2 regions of the Mesorhizobium sp. B1-1-1 genome follow, and region 1 is predicted to be linked to the other one. Evidence: riboswitches for the same ligand, from Rfam matches in the RefSeq annotation. Region 1 holds a riboswitch; the other holds the start of a gene.
The links. A riboswitch is a leader RNA that binds a small molecule or an ion and turns the genes downstream of it on or off. The one in region 1 is predicted to bind thiamine pyrophosphate.
Positions count from the first base shown of each region.

Region 2: another riboswitch for thiamine pyrophosphate. It lies ahead of thiB (thiamine ABC transporter substrate binding subunit); the one in region 1 lies ahead of FJ986_RS10840 (YkoF family thiamine/hydroxymethylpyrimidine-binding protein).

Region 1 covers NZ_VFWW01000005.1:25,677-34,677, reverse strand. Annotated here, with positions in the region: gene FJ986_RS10885 (hypothetical protein) at 1-785, shown strand, start outside; gene FJ986_RS10880 (class I SAM-dependent methyltransferase) at 965-1,792, opposite strand; gene FJ986_RS10875 (glycosyl hydrolase 108 family protein) at 1,977-2,714, shown strand; gene FJ986_RS10870 (hypothetical protein) at 2,717-2,917, shown strand; gene FJ986_RS10865 (ABC transporter permease) at 2,914-3,153, shown strand; gene FJ986_RS10860 (hypothetical protein) at 3,138-3,338, shown strand; gene FJ986_RS10855 (hypothetical protein) at 3,439-3,750, shown strand; gene msrA (peptide-methionine (S)-S-oxide reductase MsrA) at 3,935-4,453, shown strand; gene FJ986_RS10845 (hypothetical protein) at 4,593-4,910, opposite strand; TPP riboswitch at 5,129-5,242, shown strand; gene FJ986_RS10840 (YkoF family thiamine/hydroxymethylpyrimidine-binding protein) at 5,233-5,841, shown strand; gene FJ986_RS10835 (ABC transporter permease) at 5,940-6,695, shown strand; gene FJ986_RS10830 (ABC transporter ATP-binding protein) at 6,692-7,459, shown strand; gene FJ986_RS10825 (ABC transporter substrate-binding protein) at 7,452-8,474, shown strand; gene FJ986_RS10820 (tetratricopeptide repeat protein) at 8,642-9,001, opposite strand, start outside.
Region 2 covers NZ_VFWW01000019.1:45,661-54,661, forward strand. Annotated here, with positions in the region: gene FJ986_RS28985 (ABC-F family ATP-binding cassette domain-containing protein) at 1-1,573, opposite strand, end outside; gene FJ986_RS28990 (thiamine diphosphokinase) at 1,575-2,219, opposite strand; TPP riboswitch at 2,308-2,423, shown strand; gene thiB (thiamine ABC transporter substrate binding subunit) at 2,466-3,464, shown strand; gene thiP (thiamine/thiamine pyrophosphate ABC transporter permease) at 3,702-5,315, shown strand; gene thiQ (thiamine ABC transporter ATP-binding protein) at 5,315-6,097, shown strand; gene FJ986_RS29015 (M48 family metalloprotease) at 6,355-7,818, shown strand; gene FJ986_RS29020 (RNA polymerase factor sigma-32) at 7,891-8,757, opposite strand.

The sequences.
Region 1 (9,001 bases):
ATACAGCTCCATCGCCCTTCCTGACCAACGGTGTCACGGCGCGCACGTCGCGGGCCAACGGCGACGGCCAACTTGTGGTGTCAAGCTCGGGCCAGGCTGTCGGCCACATCTACAAAAAAGCCAACACCACACAGCACGCGTTCCTCAACTTCCTTAACGGTTCGCGCGCCATTACGGTCATCTGTTTCGACGCCTCTGGCACCGTGTTGTCAGGCAATGCCCCGTACTATGCAAAAGGTAGCAACGGCCAGTCAATCGCTCGAACCGGTGCATCGGTTTATGAATTTTCGACCAACTGGCTGTGGATACACCCATCTGTTGCCTCATTCTTCGTTGGGGCGTCCGGATGGATTGGCGCAACGATCATTGAAAGTATCGATTTTGAACAAGGCTTCGCCGCGCCCATACTGCGATTGCGTGATCAAGAGACCGACATCAGCCGGCTTTGCTATAGCTTCCTTATGGAAAGCTATCTTCCCGTTGGAGCGACCATCGAGCGGGCACAATTTGGTGGATATCGAAATACATTCCTACTGAAGACCACCGTCTCCACCGCCGCCATTTCCGGTGCCACCACGATTGGCTTAGCAAGCGTCGCGGGAATCACGGCTGGCGACCGTATTGGAATCGAACTTGACACTGTGATTACCGGAGCAGAGCTCCAATGGCACCACACAACTGTGAACGGCGCACCTTCGGCTAACACGGTGACACTGACCAATGCCTTGCCGGCAGCAGCCGCTGCCGGCCGCGCGGTCAGGCTCAATCGCTGGGTGGTGCGCTAGTTCGGTTTCTTGCAGGATCAGCAATGCTTCGTCGCCATCGGGAAGTACCGCACCTTCAGGTAGTCATCGGCCGCCATGGGGCGGGGTGTCGATGTTCCGGCGCATGCCGAGATAAAGCCTGCGGGCGATATTTCTGAGCAAGGTCTCGCCTCCGATGGTTTATCCGGGCTGTCGTCTCGTCACCGCCTGATGCCCCAGGCATAGGTTCTTTGCTTGGACGCGTTCAGACGGCGCACCTCGTACCGGCCCTGCCGCTCGATCTCGGCGACCGCTTCGACCACGCCATCGAAGGACCCTGGCGTGACGTCGTCGAATACGACCATGTCGCCCTCGCGCTGAACGCCCGAAACGCAGCGATGCTCGGCCAGCACGTTCTTCCTGGTGTGCTGCGCGTCGATGAAGGCGAAGTGGATCCGGTTCACGCCGACCCTGGGCAATTGAAGGAGTGAATCGCCTTGCAGGAAAATGATCCGGTCGGCCAGCGGCTGCCAAGGCCGAAGCAGTTCGGCGCGCGACTTCCTGCCGTCATGGTCGTCGATGCAATTCCAGTAGAAGCGATGATGGTGCGGCAGGACGTCGAGCGTGACGACATGCCCGCAGGCGCCGGCATCGGCGAGTGCCTTGGCCATGCAGATCGCGGAGAAACCACGCGCGGTGCCGGTCTCGACGACGGTGGTGAACGGCCTTGGGCTGTCGGCCAGCTGGCGGCGAAGAAGACTGTAGAGCACCCGCCCGTGCGGGTAGGCGAGCGCGCTGGTCTTGATGGCGATCTGGGTGTGGAGGGCCAGTTCGTCGAGCCAGTCGCGATCGACGGCAAAGCCGGTTTCGGCCTCGAGCCTGTCGATCTCAGCGAATGAGACGCGCCGGGTGGCTTCGAACAGCCTCAGATATTCCTTTTTCGAGGCACGCGGCGCCGAGCCCAGCGGGTCGACGTTCCAGCGGCGATCGATGGCGGCCGACAGCCTGTTGAAGGCCAGGCGCCGCGCGGCGCCAACAAAGTCTCTCATCCCAGACCTGTTCGTCCCAAAATTGTATTTTTTCTAACCATGCGCCGGCCGGCGCGCAAGGCGACCTCCGGTTTTGACGCACTGCAAGTAGGCACCGAGGCGCGCGCAACGGCGACTATCCGCACCCCTGTGCTGCCGGCGATCACCCACTCACCTCATCCACCAAGAAATCGAAAGGGATATCATGGACCGCAATTTTACGCGGGCGCTTGCGCTCATCCTCAAATCCGAAGGCGGCTGGTCGGACAATCCGGCCGATCCGGGCGGCGCCACCATGAAGGGCGTCACTCTCGCCAATTTCCGCCGCTACGTGAAGGCGGATGCCGCCAAGGCGGATCTCAGGAAGATCAGCGATGCCCAACTCGCCACGGTGTACCGCCGCTTCTACTGGGATGCGGTGGCTGGCGCCGAGTTGCCCGATGGCGTGGACTACGCAGTGTTCGATTTTGCCGTGAACAGCGGGCCGGGCAGGGCGGCGAAATATCTTCAAGCAGTGGTCGGCGCCGCCCCGGACGGCCGCATCGGGCCCGAGACGCTCGCTGCCGTCAGTTCCAGACCGGCCGCCGTCGTCATCGACAATCTCTGCGATGCCCGCCTGGCTTTCCTGAAGCGGCTTCCGACCTGGTCGACTTTCGGCAAAGGCTGGTCGAGCCGGGTCGGATCCGTCCGCGCACAGGCGCTGCTGCTGACGGCTGTCGGGGCAGGCGAGGCATCGGCCACGCGGCCATATCCTGCACCGGCCGCTGCTGCGGCGGCGCCGGGCGGCGCTGCTGCCGTAGATGCCGTCGAACCGGTCGCGGCGGCGCCTGCCGGCGCCAACATCCCAGCTGCCACCAAGGCGGGCGGGATCATTGTCGCGTGCCTGCTCGTCGCCTACGCCGCCTGGCACCACATCGCCGCCGCCTTGCAAGGAATGTTCTGATCATGGCCACCACAACCCAGCCGACCATCCGCCCGACCAACAAACTGACGGCCGCGACCATCGCCGCCGCCGCCGTTTCGATTTCCGGCGTCTTCGTGCGCAATGTCTGGCCATCCTGGTACGATGCCGAGACATGGGCCACACTGCTGCCGCTTGCCGTGTTTGCCGTCGGCTATCTCGTCAAGGACGCGCCAAACCAATGAGCGCGCTCCTCTCCTTCCTGCTCAGCAATTCGACCGTTCTCGGCATCGGCGCAGCCATCGTCGCCGCGTTTGGCTGGGGTGTTCGCCAGCGGCTTGCCGGCGAGCGCGCCGAACGCAGCCGGCAGGCCGCGGCCGAGGCGGCGGCGCGCGACGTCGCCGATCAGGTTGACAACGATATCGGCGCGCTGCCCGCCGCCACTGCCCGAAAGGAGCTCAGGTCATGGGCAAGGAATTGATTGCCGCAGCGGCCGCAGCACTTGTCGCGGTAGCCGGCTGCACCACCGTCACCGGCGGATTTTGCGCGGTCTCGAGCCCGCTGCGCTTGTCCGCATCCGCCGTCGCAGCGCTGTCGGATGTGGAAGTCCGGACGCTGCTGGCGCACAACCGCAAGGGCGAGAAACTGTGCGGGTGGAAACCATGACGATCGTGTTGCCGCTCGATTCGGGCCCCGCTGCTGGGGGACTGCTCATCTTCGGTGCCGGATCGGTCATTCTGTTCCCTGATCGCGAGACAATGAAATGATGCATGATATTTTCGACCTGCTCGGCATCAAGGTGCCGGTGGTGGTCGCCGGCCTGTCCGGCGGCATATTGCGCGCGCTGTCGCGCCACCGCTACAAGCCGCGCGAGATGGTGGCCTCGCCGATCTGCGGCGCGCTAGCCGCCGCCTATCTGACGCTGCCCGTGGTCCAGTATTCCCGCGCCATGGGCCTGCCGATGGCCAATGACGACACCACGACCCTGGCGGCCGCATTCCTCATCGGCGTCTGCGCGATGTGGATATCGGATATCGTATTCGAGGTCGTGGTGCGCAGGTTCAGGCCTGGGGAGTGACGCCGCGCGTCCGTGGTGATCGGCAGCAGGACGCGCCCGTCGACTGGACGAAGCCGACGACAATGCCCATCTATGGGAAATCCTGGAGCGGCTGTCATAGCGCCGGGCCTCCAGTTTTATCGTGCGCAATTCCGGACGGAAACGGCTACAACCTTTCCCCGGAGTTGCTTTGGGGAGATTTGATATGGCGACTTCAAGCGAACGCGCGGTGCTTGCCGGCGGCTGTTTTTGGGGCATGCAGGATCTGATCCGACGCATCCCGGGCGTCCTGTCCACGCGCGTCGGCTACAGCGGCGGCGACGTGCCTGATGCCACCTACCGAAACCATGGCACCCATGCCGAAGCCATCGAGATCAATTTCGATCCCGCCAGGGTGAGCTACCGTACGCTGCTGGAGTTCTTCTTCCAGATTCATGATCCGACGACACGCAACCGCCAGGGCAACGATGTGGGGATGAGCTACCGTTCGGCGATCTACTACACCACCGATGAGCAGAAGCGCGTCGCCGAAGACACTATCGCCGACGTCGACGCCTCGGGCCTGTGGCCCGGCAAGGTGGTCACCGAGGTGGCTCCGGCCGGCGCGTTCTGGGAAGCCGAACCCGAGCATCAGGACTATCTGCAGAAATACCCGAACGGCTACACCTGTCATTTCGTCAGGCCGGGCTGGAAGCTGCCGGTTCGCGAAAAGGCTGTTTCGTAGACGGCGCCCGAACCGAGACGAAGGCCGATGGCGGTTTACGTCTCAGGCGCCTGCCTGTTCGGCGAGGGTGAAACATAAAGAGACGGAAACGCCACGGAACAGACGCCCCGTGGCATTCTCCAGCAGTTTCGGCGAGTGGCTACTTGCCGCAATGCTTGTCGTTGACAGTCGGCGAAGCCGTGCCCGGAGCGGTGTGGCTGGCATCCGGCTGAGCACCTTGTGGGCTGGCCGGACAGTTCCGGTCCGCGTTCGAATTCATGCCGTCGGGCATGACGGTCGTGCTGCCGGTCGTGCCAGGATCCACCGTGTTCGGCGATGCCGGCGTGTTCGGGTCGACCGTGACCGACTGGCCGCTGCCGGGCCCATTATTGGCGCCGTTTCCGCCAGCACTTTGCGCCATCGCCGAAGTCGCGAGACCAATGGTAAGAGCCGAAGCTGCGAGGATTTTCATGAACATGGTTTGTCTCCATTTCTGTGAAGTCTTCGCTCGTTTCCACGAAGTTCGTCGCGTTTGCGACTATAGGGACAACCACTCGTCGTGGCTAAGGTTCCGGACAAATTTCCCTCAAGACCGGGCCCGACGGAACCGCCCATAAATCAGGCCTGGCGCAATGCATTTCCGGCGATGGTCCTGAAAAAACAGCTTTCATAGCCGCCCGATTGGTGCTTTAACGCGTCCATCCACAGGGGTGCTCCGTACGGTCGGGGCTGAGACGGGGGCGGCAAGCCCACAGACCCTAGAAGCTGATCTGGGTAATACCAGCGGAGCGAGGCGGGCGATGTTTTCAGGCGCACAGATTTCCCTATATCCCATGTCCGGCGATTTTGTCGGCGTCATCCTTGGCGCGCTCGGGGCACTGGACCCCTATCGTGATCGACTGCGGATCGAGACCGACGATATCTCGACCTTGCTTGTCGGGCCGCCCGAGGTGCTGTTTCCTGCCATGCGCGACCTGTTCGTGGCGGCAGCGCGCAGCGGCAAGCATTGCGTGCTTTCGGCCGCCATCTCGCGCGGCTGCCCGGGCGAGCCGGACGATCCGATCTGCCGCTCCGACGCGTTTGGCGGACCTGCCGGGCCGCTCGGCCCGCGCAAGGAAGCGGCTATCGCCGCCGTGCGCGGCGTGGCCGTCACCGGCCAGCCGGCGGCGGCGCAGTTCTCGCTTTACGTCATGGGCACCGACGACCACATGGACGAGATCTATGGCTGCATCGACTTCCTGAAGCAGTCGGGCGTATATGAGCGCTCCAAGCATTTCTGCACAAAGTTGCGCGGCGACGCAGGCGCCATTTTTACCGCACTCAACGAGGCCTTTTGCCGCTTCGGGCCGGGTGCCGGTCACGTAACGCTCGACGTCACCGTCTCGGCCAACAGCCCCACCGCCGTCTGACGGCGCGCCCCGCGCCATCCGCTCCGGGTACCTGCGTGTCCTCCCCGTCCGCCCCTTCGCGTCCGATCGTGGACCTCATCGCCAGAACCGCTCCGGCGATGCTTTCGGTGGGGCTGCTGCTAGCCGCGTGGGAACTCTATGCGCGCTTTGGTGGCATCAAGCCGACAATCCTCCCGGCGCCATCGCGCGTCTTCGCTCAGGCAATGCTCAACCGGCACGCGCTGGCCGATAACGCCGTGCCAACCCTCCGTGCCACGCTCGCAGGCTTTGCCTGTTCGCTCGGCGGTGCCTTTGCGATGTCGATATTGATCGACTTCTCCCAGCCATTGCGGCGCGCCCTTTTTCCGGTCTTCGTGGTCAGCCAGACCTTGCCGCTGGTGGCGATTGCACCGCTGGTGGTGCTGTGGTTCGGCTTTGGGCTGATGCCCAAGATCATGCTGGTGGCGCTGGTCACCTTCTTTCCGATGTTGGTGGCTTTGGCCGAAGGATATGAGGCGACGGAGGCTGAGATCGGCCAAATGCTGCGCGCCATGGGGGCAGGGCGCTGGCGTGTCTTCGTCCTGGCGCGGCTGCCCTCGGCGCTGCCCTACTTCTTCGCCGGTGTCAGGATCTCGATCACCTATGCTGTCGTGGGCGCCATCTTCGCCGAATATGCGGGCGCGGCGAAGGGCCTCGGCATCTACATGCTCAACGCCAAGAACAACTTCCGCCCGGACCTGGTGCTGGCCGCCGTCGCCGTCAGCGCCGTGCTGACGCTCGTCCTGTTCGGGCTGACGATGCTGGTCCAGCGCCTTGCCATGCCATGGGAACGGACCGCCGGCGGGCGGGCCGCAGGAAAGGGGCCGTGGCGATGAACCGGCTCGAACTGCGACATGTGCGCAAGGCCTTCGAAGGACTCGACGTGCTTGCCGACATTTCGCTCAGCGTCGGCGCCGGCGAATTCGTCTCCATTCTGGGCCCCTCCGGCGCCGGCAAGTCGACGCTGTTCCAGCTTCTGACCGGCGCGCTTCACGGCGAGGGCGAGATATTCTTCGACGGCAAGCCGCTCGATGACCACGGCCGGCATTTCGCTTTCATGCCGCAGCGCGACGCGTTGATGCCTTGGCGGCGCATTCTTGACAACGCCACGCTCGGGCTTGAGGTGCAAGGTGTCAGGCGCAAGGCTGCCCGCGCTCGCGTTGCTCCGCTGTTCGAGGAATTCGGGCTTGCCGGTTTCGAACGGCATTTTCCGGCGCAGCTTTCCGGCGGCATGCGCCAGCGCGCGGCCTTGCTGCGCACCGTGGTGCAGGAACGCGATATGCTGCTGCTCGACGAGCCGTTCGGCGCACTCGATGCGCTGACCCGCGCCGCCATGCAACGCTGGTTGGAACAGATGTGGCGGCGCCACTGCTGGACGGCGCTGCTGATCACCCACGACGTGCGCGAAGCTGTGTTCCTGTCCGACCGCATCTATGTGCTTTCGGCGCGGCCGGCGCGCGTCGTCGCTGAGATCACCGTGCCGCTGCCGCGTCCACGCGAACTGGCCGGCGGCGCTGCACGGCAGGCCGGCACCCTCGAAGCCGAGATCCTCGACATCCTCCTCAACCCGAGCCACCAGAAGGACACGGACCATGACTGACCTGACGCGCCGGCAAGCCTTGCTGCTCACTGCCGCTGCCGGCCTTCCCCTTGTAGCCCGGCCAGGCCGATCTCTTGCCCAGGCGGCCGCCCGGAAAGTAACGGTGGCGCTGGACTGGACGGTCAACACCAACCATATCGGCCTGTTCGTCGCTCGCGACAAAGGGTTTTACAGCGAGGCCGGCCTCGAGGTCGACATCCTGCCCTACAGCGATACCGGTGCAGGCACGCTGGTTGCCAACCGCGTTGCCGATTTCGGCATCAACGGCTCCATCGGCCTCTTCACCCAGAAAACCGCCGGCGCCGATCTCAAGGCGGTCTATGCCGTGGTGCAGTGCGAAACCGGACGGCTGGTGTTCAATGCAGCGCGTGACGAGATCAAAACCCCCAGGGATCTTGACGGCCTGACCTATGGCGGTTTCGGCAGTGCCTGGGAAAACGCGCTGATCTCGACCATCATCCGTCACGATGGCGGCAAGGGGGCTTTCGAAACGGTGACGCTCGGCACGTCCGCCTATGAGGCGCTGGCCAACGGTTCGGTCGACTTCACGTTGGAGGTCTCGACCTGGGAAGGCGTCGAGGCAGAACTGAAAGGCGTCAAACAGCGAAGCTTCGTCTATGCCGACTACGGCGTGCCCGACGAGCACACCACGCTGATCTCCTCTAGCGATGCGTATCTGCGTGCAAATCCGGAATTGGCGTCGGGCTTCATACGGGCAACGCGGCGCGGCTACCAGTTCACCGTCGATCATCCCGAAGAAGCGGCCACACTGCTGATCGCCGCCAACAAGGACGCCCTGACCAATCCGGCATTGATCCACGCCTCGCTGAAGACGCTGATCGACGGGCACTATCTGCGCCGGCAAAACGGCGCCATAGGCAGCATGGACCCGGCCAAGATGGAAGCGATCGGTTCCTATCTCTTCGCCGCCGGCATCCTCCGGAACGGGGACGGCGAGCCCGTTGCCCGGCAACCGGATTTTGGCAACTATTTCAGTAACTTCTATCTGGGGTAGGGATCAAACCGCATCGGGCGCCAGCGCTGCTCAAGCTGATTGCCTTTCGTCAGTCTCGTCAGAGCTGCGCCCAAGGCCAACCTTTAAGGCAATAAAGCACAGAGCGGCGACTGCCATTACGCCCAAACCACTCCAACGCAAAATCCGCGCCCTCCCGAAAAGCCCGTCTAATCTACCCCGAGGCTCAGTGCCTTCTTGCGATCGGCCTGAGCACGCTTGCGGTTGCCCTTGGCTTCCCACGCCCGGCTCCGCGCCTCGTAGGCGGTTGCGAAATCCGGCTTGAGCCTTATCGCCTGGCTGAAATCCGCGATGGCCCCTTCATAGTCCGCTCTGCTGGTTCGGATCACGCCTCGACCGAAATAGCCAAAGGGGTTCTTGTGATCGAGGCTGATGGCCTTTTCGAAATCGCGCAGCGCGGCGACGTCCTCGTGCCCTCCCATCCATAGGAGGCCTCGATCGGCATAGACCCTTGCGTCCGCGGGGTTGAGATTGATGGCCTTTTCGAAGTCGGCAAACGCCCCGTCGTA
Region 2 (9,001 bases), on a different contig from region 1:
CTTTGGCGGTGGGGCTGTCCGCCTTCGCCGTCGGCGCCTCGCTTGCATCCGCCTTCGCCCGCGCCTTGCGGTCGTCGAGCCTGGTGCCGCCGCGCTGCGCCAGCATGTCGGAATAGCCGCCGGCATATTCGACCCAGCGGCCGCCGCCGTCCGGCGCGATCACGCTGGTCACGGTGCGGTCGAGGAAATCGCGGTCGTGGCTGACCAGGATGACCGTACCGGCAAAACCGGCGACCAGTTCCTGCAGCAACTCCAGCGTTTCCATGTCGAGATCGTTGGTCGGCTCATCGAGCACCAGCAAGTTCGCCGGCCGGGCCAGCACGCGCGCAAGGATCAGCCGTGCCCGCTCGCCGCCCGACAGCTCGCGCACCGGCGTGCGTGCCTGCTCCGGCTTGAACAGGAAGTCCTTCATGTAGGAGACGACGTGGCGCTGCTCGCCATTGATGACAAGGTTCTCGCCGCGCCCGTCGGTGAGATACTGAGCCAGCGTCTCCTGCGGATCGACCGCCTCGCGCTTCTGGTCGAGCGTGGCGATCTCCAGATTGGTGCCGAGCCGCACCGAACCGGCATCCGGCTGCAATTCTCCGGTCAGCATCTTCAGAAGCGTCGTCTTGCCGGCGCCGTTCGGCCCGACGAGGCCGACGCGGTCGCCGCGTTGGATGCGGGTCGAGAACCCCTTGACCACGGTGAGGTCGCCAAAGCTCTTCTCGATGTTCCTGGCCTCGATCACCAGCTTGCCGGATTCGGCGGCGTCGCTGGCCACCATGGTCGCGGTGCCTTCGGCGCCGCGATGGCCGCGAAAACGCTGGCGCATGGTCTGCAATTCGCCCAGGCGGCGCATGTTGCGCTTGCGCCGCGCCGTCACGCCATAACGCAGCCAGTGTTCCTCGCGCACGATCTGGCGGCCGAGCTTGTGCTGTTCGCGCTCTTCTTCCTCAAGCACCTGGTCGCGCCATTCCTCGAAATGGCCGAAGCCCTTATCCAGCCGGCGCGTCTGGCCCCGGTCGAGCCACACGGTGGCGCGCGAGACGCGCTCAAGGAAACGGCGGTCGTGCGAGATGACGATGAGGGCCGAGGAGGTGCGGACGAGTTCCTCTTCCAGCCATTCGATCACCGAGAGATCGAGGTGGTTGGTCGGCTCATCGAGCAGCAGGATATCAGGCTCGGGCGCCATGACGCGGGCAAGGGCGGCGCGCCTGGCCTCGCCGCCGGAGAGGTCGCCCGGCTGCTCCTCGCCCGAGAGGCCGAGGTGCTCCATCAGGTAGCTGGCGCGATAAGGATCGTCGGCGGGACCGAGGCCGGCCTCGACATAGGCGCGCACGGTTGCGAAGCCGTCCATGTCGGGCATTTGCGGCAGATAGCGGACGGTCGCCGATGGCTGGCGGAACACCTCGCCGTCCTGCGGCTCGATCAGGCCGGCGGCGATCTTGAGCAGCGTCGACTTGCCGGACCCGTTGCGGCCGACCAGCGCGATCTTGTCGCCTGCCGACGCAGCCAAGTCGGCGCCGTCGAGCAGGGGCGTGCCGCCGAACGTCAGTTTTATTCCGTCGAGATTGAGAAGAGGCGGCGCCATGTCAGCTTTCTGGCAAGGGATAGGGATGGGCGAGCAGCAGCGCGCGCCCCGCTCCCAGCGCGATCTCGAGCCTGCCCTTGACCTCATTAGAGATGGTCAGCGATGAGCCGAACGCGACCTTGACGCGGTCAAGCGGCCATTTCGCGCCGGCGACGGTCAGCCCGGCAAGCTCGGAAAAACCCAGGATCGAGAACAGGGTGCCGTCGGCATAGTCGAAGCGGGCCGTGCCGTGCGCCAGGGGCACGGCTTCCTGCGCGCCGCTGGTCAACAGCACCTTTGTCCCGGCCCCGGCCAGCCGCAGGGCGAGCGCCATGTGCAGGAAGGCATGGTCGGCGCGCTTGCCGCCGAAGGCGCCGGCGAGCACGAGGCTGGTCGCGCCGCGCTCCAGGGCGGCCGATATCGCGAGTTCTCCATCGGTGGCGTCCTTCTCTGCCGGGAAGGTCCGGCGCGGCACGGCGGCCAACTCATCCGGCAGGCCGGCGGGCACGGAATCGAAATCGCCGACCCACAGTTCCGGCACAAGGCCGAGCGTGCTTGCATGGCCGATGCCGGCATCGGCGGCGACGACGCGGGTTCCCTCGACCTGACGGTCGAGCCGTGGCGTGCGGATGAGATCGCCGCCAAGCAGGATGGTGAATGTGCTCATATCGTGTGGCCCTTACCAGCCCGGCAGCGGAAACGGAAGGCCGGCAAACAGCCACTTGCGCGGTTCACCGGCCGGGCCTATGTGTCGAGGCGCTCTAACGGGGTGCCGGACGCGATATTTCGCGGACCGGCTGAGAGGCAGTCTCGCCAACCCGCTGAACCTGATCCGGTTTGTACCGGCGGAGGGATTAGACGTTTCGGACAGTCCGACGCCTCAATTCCTTTAACCCGAACGAAGGAGGCGCCGATGCGCACGCTTTTATACGCCCTTGTCTCTGCAATGGTCGTGGTTCTGTCCGGGCCGGCCTTAGCCAAGGACAAGCTCACCGTCTACACTTATGAGAGCTTTACCGCCGACTGGGGCCCCGGCCCGGTGGTGAAGAAGGAATTCGAGGCCGAATGCGGCTGCGATGTCGACTTCGTCTCGGTTGCCGACGGCGTCGCGCTGCTCAACCGCGTCAAGCTGGAAGGGGCCGCGACCAAGGCCGACATCGTGCTTGGCCTCGACACCAATCTCACCGCCGATGCCAAGGCCACTGGCCTGTTTGCGCCGCATGGCGCCGTGACCGGGCTCAATGTGCCGGGCGGCTGGAACGACGACATCTTTGTCCCGTACGACTATGGCTATTTCGCCGTCGTCTATGACACGCAGAAGCTGAAGACGCCGCCCAAGAGCCTGAAGGAATTGGTCGAGGGCAGTGCCGACGACAAGATCGTCATCCAGGATCCGCGCACCTCGACGCCGGGCCTCGGCCTGCTGTTGTGGGTGAAGTCGGTCTATGGCGACAAGGCGCCGGAGGCCTGGGCCAAGCTCAAGGCGAAGGTCTTGACCGTGACGCCGGGCTGGAGCGAGGCCTACGGCCTGTTCACCAAGGGCGAGGCGCCGATGGTGCTGTCCTACACGACCTCGCCCGCCTACCACATGGTTGCCGAGAACACCGAGCGCTACCAGGCCGCTTCCTTCGAGGAGGGCGAGTATCTGCAGATCGAGGTCGCCGGCATCACCACGACGGGAGCCAAAAATCCGCTGGCGGAAAAGTTCATCGCCTTCATGACCGGGCCGAAATTCCAGGATGCCATCCCCGAGACCAACTGGATGTTCCCGGCCGGCAAGACCGACAAGCCGCTCAATCCGGCCTTCGACAGACTGGTCAAACCGACCAAAACCTTGCTGTTCAGTCCCGAGGAGGTCGCGGCCAACCGCAAGGCATGGGTGGATGAATGGCTGGCGGTGATGAGCAAGTAGTTTGGTCGTATGATCGGATGATGAGTGCTCTACAGCGCCCCCCACTGTCCTGCCGGACATCTCCCCCACGAGGGGGGAGATTGGCCGTCACGACGGCTTTCGCCAATTGGCGACGTCACAGGAGAGGGTGGAGCGCTGAAGCAGCCAATCTCTCCCCAAGTGGGGGAGATGTCCGGCAGGACAGAGGGGGGCGCGAAGGAACGCGACGCTCGCTAAAGGTCCTTTGGGTGGCGCAGCGTGCAGCGCGCGTCTGACCCCCGCATCTCCGCCGGTATCCTCGCGCTTGCGGCGATCGGGCTCCTGATCGGCGGCGCGTTTGCGGGTCTTCTTTTCGAAGGCGCGAACGATTTCTCCGGAGCCTGGGCAGCCTTCGATCCTTATCTCCTGCGCGTCGTGCGCTTTACGTTGTGGCAGGCGGCGCTTTCGACGCTGTTGTCGGTGGCGCCGGCCCTGTTCGTGGCTCGCGCGCTGTCGCGGCATCCGCGCTTTCCCGGCCGCGGCTTCATCCTCCAGCTCTTCGCCCTGCCGTTGGCGCTGCCGGCGATCGTGGCGGCGCTCGGCATCCTGGCGCTCTATGGCCGCGCCGGCTATTTCGCCGGCTTTCTTGGTGCCGTCGGCGGTTACAATTGGCCGGGCATCTATGGCCTCTCCGGCATCCTCGTTGCTCATGTCTTCTTCAACCTGCCGCTGGCCACGCGGCTGTTCCTCGAAGCGCTGCAAACCATCCAAGCCGACCAATGGCGGCTGGCGAGCCAGCTCGGCATGGGTGCCGCACCGGCTTTCCGGCTGATCGAGTGGCCGACACTGCGCGCCGCTCTGCCGGGCGTCGCCGGCCTGGTGTTCATGCTCTGCATCACATCCTTCACGATCGTGCTGACGCTGGGCGGTGGCCCCGGCGCGACGACGCTGGAGGTCGGCATCTACCAGGCTCTGCGTTTCGATTTCGATCCCGCGCGGGCGGTGGCGCTGACGCTGCTGCAGATCGCGCTGACCTTTGTCGTGGTGCTGGCGTTGACGCGGCTCGGCGCCAACACCACCGGTGACGCCAATCTGCCGGTGGCGCCGCGCCGCTACGTCTCGGCCGGCAGGACCGAGGCCGCGCTGAATGCCGCGCTCGTCGTGCTGGCCCTTTTGTTCGTCGCCGGGCCGATGACGGCGACGGTGATGTCAGGCCTCGGCGCCGACCTCGGTCGTCTCGCCGGCGAAGCGGCGGTGCGGCAGGCGACGCTGACCAGCGCCGTGCTGGCTTTCCTGTCGGCGCTGCTGTCGGTTGCGCTGTCGCTTTCGCTCGCCATGGCGCGCCGCGTGCTGGCCCTGAAGCGCCGCTCCGGTCCGCGGACCGTGCTCGAACACGCCACCGACACCGGTGCCGGCTTCGTCCTGGTCGTGCCGCCCATCGTCATCGGCGCCGGCTGGTTCCTTCTGCTGCGCCATGTCGGCGATGTCTTTGCCATAGCCCCGGTCATGGTCGTCACTGTCAATGCAGTCATGGCGATGCCTTTCGCCATCCGTGCCATCCGCCCCGCCTATGATGCGGCGAGCGAGCGCCATGAGCGGCTCTGCGCGCTTCTGGGAATAGCGGGCTGGGCCCGGTTGCGGCTGGTCGACTGGCCCTCGCTGCGACGGCCGCTGGCCACCGCTTTCGCGTTTGCCATGGCGCTGTCGCTTGGCGATCTCGGCGTCATCGCATTGTTCGGCAGTGATTCCGTGCAGACCTTGCCCTACCTTCTCCTGGCGCGCATGGGCAGCTACCGTACCGAGGACGCCGCCGGCCTGGCGCTGCTGCTCGGTCTGGTCTGCCTTGCGCTTGTGGTGGCGGCGAGCGGGCTGGGAAGGGGAGAACGAGACTGATGGCTGCGGGCGCCACCAATGGTGCGACAAGGGGAGCCGAGGTGCGGCTGGACACGGTCTCGTTCAGCTACGGCGACGCGCCGCTCGTTTTCGATGTCGATTTCGCCGCGTCGAAAATTACCGCCATCATGGGGCCGAGCGGCTCGGGCAAGTCGACGCTGCTCAATCTGGTGGCGGGCTTCGAGACGCCGCAGGCTGGCCGCGTGCTGATCGGCGGCGCCGATGTCGGCGCGGCGCCGCCTTCGGCGCGGCCGGTGTCGATGGTGTTCCAGGAAAACAATCTTTTTGCCCATCTTTCGGTCGAAGAGAATGTCGGGCTCGGCCGCTCGCCCTCGCTGCGGCTGACCGAGGCCGACCGCGCTGACATCGCGGAGGCGATCGCGCGCACCGGCCTCGCGGGCAAGGAAAGACGCCTGCCGCGCGAACTTTCGGGAGGCGAACGCCAGCGTGTCGCATTGGCGCGCGTGCTGGTTCGCAACCGCCCGGTGCTTCTTCTGGACGAGCCTTTCGCTTCACTCGGACCGGCCTTGCGCGACGACATGCTCGATCTTGTCGCCGACGTGCATGCCGAGCGGGGCATGACGCTGCTGTTCGTCACGCATCAGCCACAGGACGCACGCCGTATTTGTGAGGAGGTGGTGTTCCTCGACAACGGCATGGTTGCCGCCAAGGGCAAGGCGGATGATTTCTTTGCCGGGGCTGGTCCTGAAGTTTTCCGGCGCTATGTTGGCACAAGCGCCTGGGAGGCTGGATCACGAGATATTGCCCGGAAGCGGACATAATTTACGCTCAAACCGGCTCCTGGCGACGGGGCGATTGCTTGCCATGACAGAGGTAGTGTGGCTAGGTCCGCCCTGTACCGGTCCGGTGCAGGCCGTGATTTGCCTGCAGCATCCGCCGCGCGTTGGTATGGCGTGGATGCTGTAATGCTTTGATTTGCGCATGAGCCCTTGCGAGGATCGCCCCGATTTTCGCGGGCATGCGCCAGACCCGAAAGGAAGCCGTTCTGCCGACCGGCACGGAAAGACCAAGAGGGAAAATGCTGGCGCGCTTTCTGGCGCTGGCCGGCTTTGTCGTGGCCCTGGCAAGCTGCCAGATGTTCACACCTCCGGAAGTCCAGGAATCCGGCTTCCAGCCTTCCGACAAACCGATCACGGTCGACAATGTCGCGGCCAATAACAAATTGGCCGAACTGGCCAAGGCGCAGCATCCACGCATCCTGGCGACCTATGGCGGCGAATACTCCGATCCCAAGCTCGAGCGCATGGTCGCCAAGGTCGTAGGCAGCCTGACGGTGGTGTCGGCCAACCCGACCCAGACCTATCGTATCACCATCCTCAATTCGCCCAACGTCAATGCCTTCGCACTGCCGGGCGGCTACCTCTACGTCACGCGCGGCCTGCTGGCGCTGGCCAATGATTCGGCCGAGCTCGCCGCCGTCATCGCGCATGAGATGGGCCACGTCACCGCTAACCACGGCCTGCAGCGCCAGCAGCTCGAGGCCGAGGAGGGGCTCGCCACCAAGGTTGTTTCCGACGTGCTCGGCGACAGCCCGACCGCCAAGGCGGCGCTGATCCGCGGCAAGCTGAGACTGGCGCAGTTTTCGCGCAACCAGGAACTGGAGGCCGACGCGATCGGCATCAAGTCGATCGGCGAAGCCGGCTACGATCCTTACGCCGCCGGCCGCTTCTTGCAGTCCATGTCGGCCTACACCGATTTCCGCTCGATCAGCGGCGCCACCGACGCCAGCCTCGATTTCCTGGCAACGCATCCCAATACGCCGCAGCGTATCGACCTTGCGCAACGCCATGCCCGCCAGTTCGGCCCGCCGGGCGTCGGCACCCGCGATCGCGACGCCTTCCTCGCCGGGATAGACGGCCTGCTCTACGGCGACACGCCGGAAGAAGGGTATGTGCGCGGCGAGACCTTTCTGCATCCGGGCCTGGGCGTGTCCTTCTCGGTGCCGGAGGGCTTCATCATCGACAATTCGGCCGCCGCCGTGACGGCGACCGGGCCGGGCGACATTGCGATCCGCTTCGACGGCGTGTCGATCGACAAGAACCGTGCGCTGACCGATTATATCAGGAGCGGCTGGGTGGCCGGTCTCGACGACGCGAGCGTCAGGCAGGAAACGATCAACGGCAACGAGGCGGCGACGGCGCATGCAGGCGCCGAAGGCTGGCAGTTCGATATCGCGGTAATCCGCGCCGGCGGCCAGGTCTACCGGCTGCTGACGGCGGCACCATCCGCCAGCACGTCGCTCGACACCGTGGCGCGTTCCGTCAGCGGCTCGTTCCGCATTCTGAGTGCCGCCGAAAAGGCGGCGCTGAAGCCGCTGCATATCCGCGTGGTCACCGTCCAGCCGGGGCAGACGATGGGTTCGCTTTCGGCGCAGATGGTCGGCGTCGACCGCAAACTCGACCTGTTCCGGGTGCTCAACGCGCTGTCGCCGGGGGCTGCGGTTTCGGCCGGCGACAAGGTCAAGATCGTCACCGACAAATAGCCGATAGTCGGCGCTGACCCGCTCTCTCGTTTTTGGGACGAGAAACTTCTAGGTAGTTTTCCTGGAATGGATTTAGGCGGCGGTGGCGAGGAATTCCGGGTTCTGCTTCACCAGCGCCACTTTCAGCTTTTCCATGGCGCGGGCCTCGATCTGGCGCACGCGTTCCTTGGAAATGCCAAGCGTCTCGCCGAGCGCTTCGAGCGTCGCGCCCTCGTCGCTCAGCCGACGCTCCTCGATGATGCGCAGCTCACGCGCGTTGAGTGCGGCAAGCGCCGCCTTCAGCCACATCGAGCGGCGTTCGATATCGATGGTGTCGCTGACGACCTCGTCGGGCAAGGGATCGTCCGACACGAGGAAGTCCATCCGCTCGGTCGCGCCCCCATCGTCGGCAAGCGGGACATTGAGGGAGGAGTCGGGCGCCGAGAGCCGCGAATCCATCAGCGCGACATCGGCTTCGGAGACGCCGAGGGCCGCTGAAACCTCGCGGTACAACGTCCTGTTCGACAGCGGCTCCGCGGCGCCGTTCGCCAGCCGGGCGCGCAGGCGCCGCAGGTTGAAGAACAGAGCCTTTTGCGCCGAGCTGGTGCCGCCGCGCACGATCGACCAGTTGCGCAGGATGTAGTCCTGCATCGAGGCCCGGATCCACCAGGTCGCATAGGTCGAAAACCGCACTTCGCGCTCCGGCTCGAAACGGGCCGCGGCCTCGAGCAGGCCGACATGGCCCTCCTGGACCAGATCGCCAAGCGGCAGGCCGTAATGACGGAATTTGGAGGCCATGGAAATGACCAGGCGCATATGCGCCACGGTGATGCTGTGCAGCGCGTTCTGGTCGTTGTCCTTTTTCCAGCGCAGCGCCAGCCGCAACTCCTCGTCGCGTTCGAGATAGGGAGCCCTCATTGCCGCGCGGACCATGATCCGTCCTGCCGTGTCTTCCATCATGAGGCACTCCCTGGCTCTGGCGATACGGATGTCATTTCGAAACCCGGCAGCCGCTCGACTTGAAATGACGGCGTCCTGCCCTACAACGAACGCAAAACGTGCCATGCGCGGGAAAGGTTCCGCCGCCGGCGGCGCGGCGTGGAGGCTGCGCGAAAAAACTCCGGGCGGGTTCGAGGCACCGCCAGAAACGTCAGTGGTAGAATCCGATTCCGAATAATGGATGTTTTTGAAATCTCATTCCTTA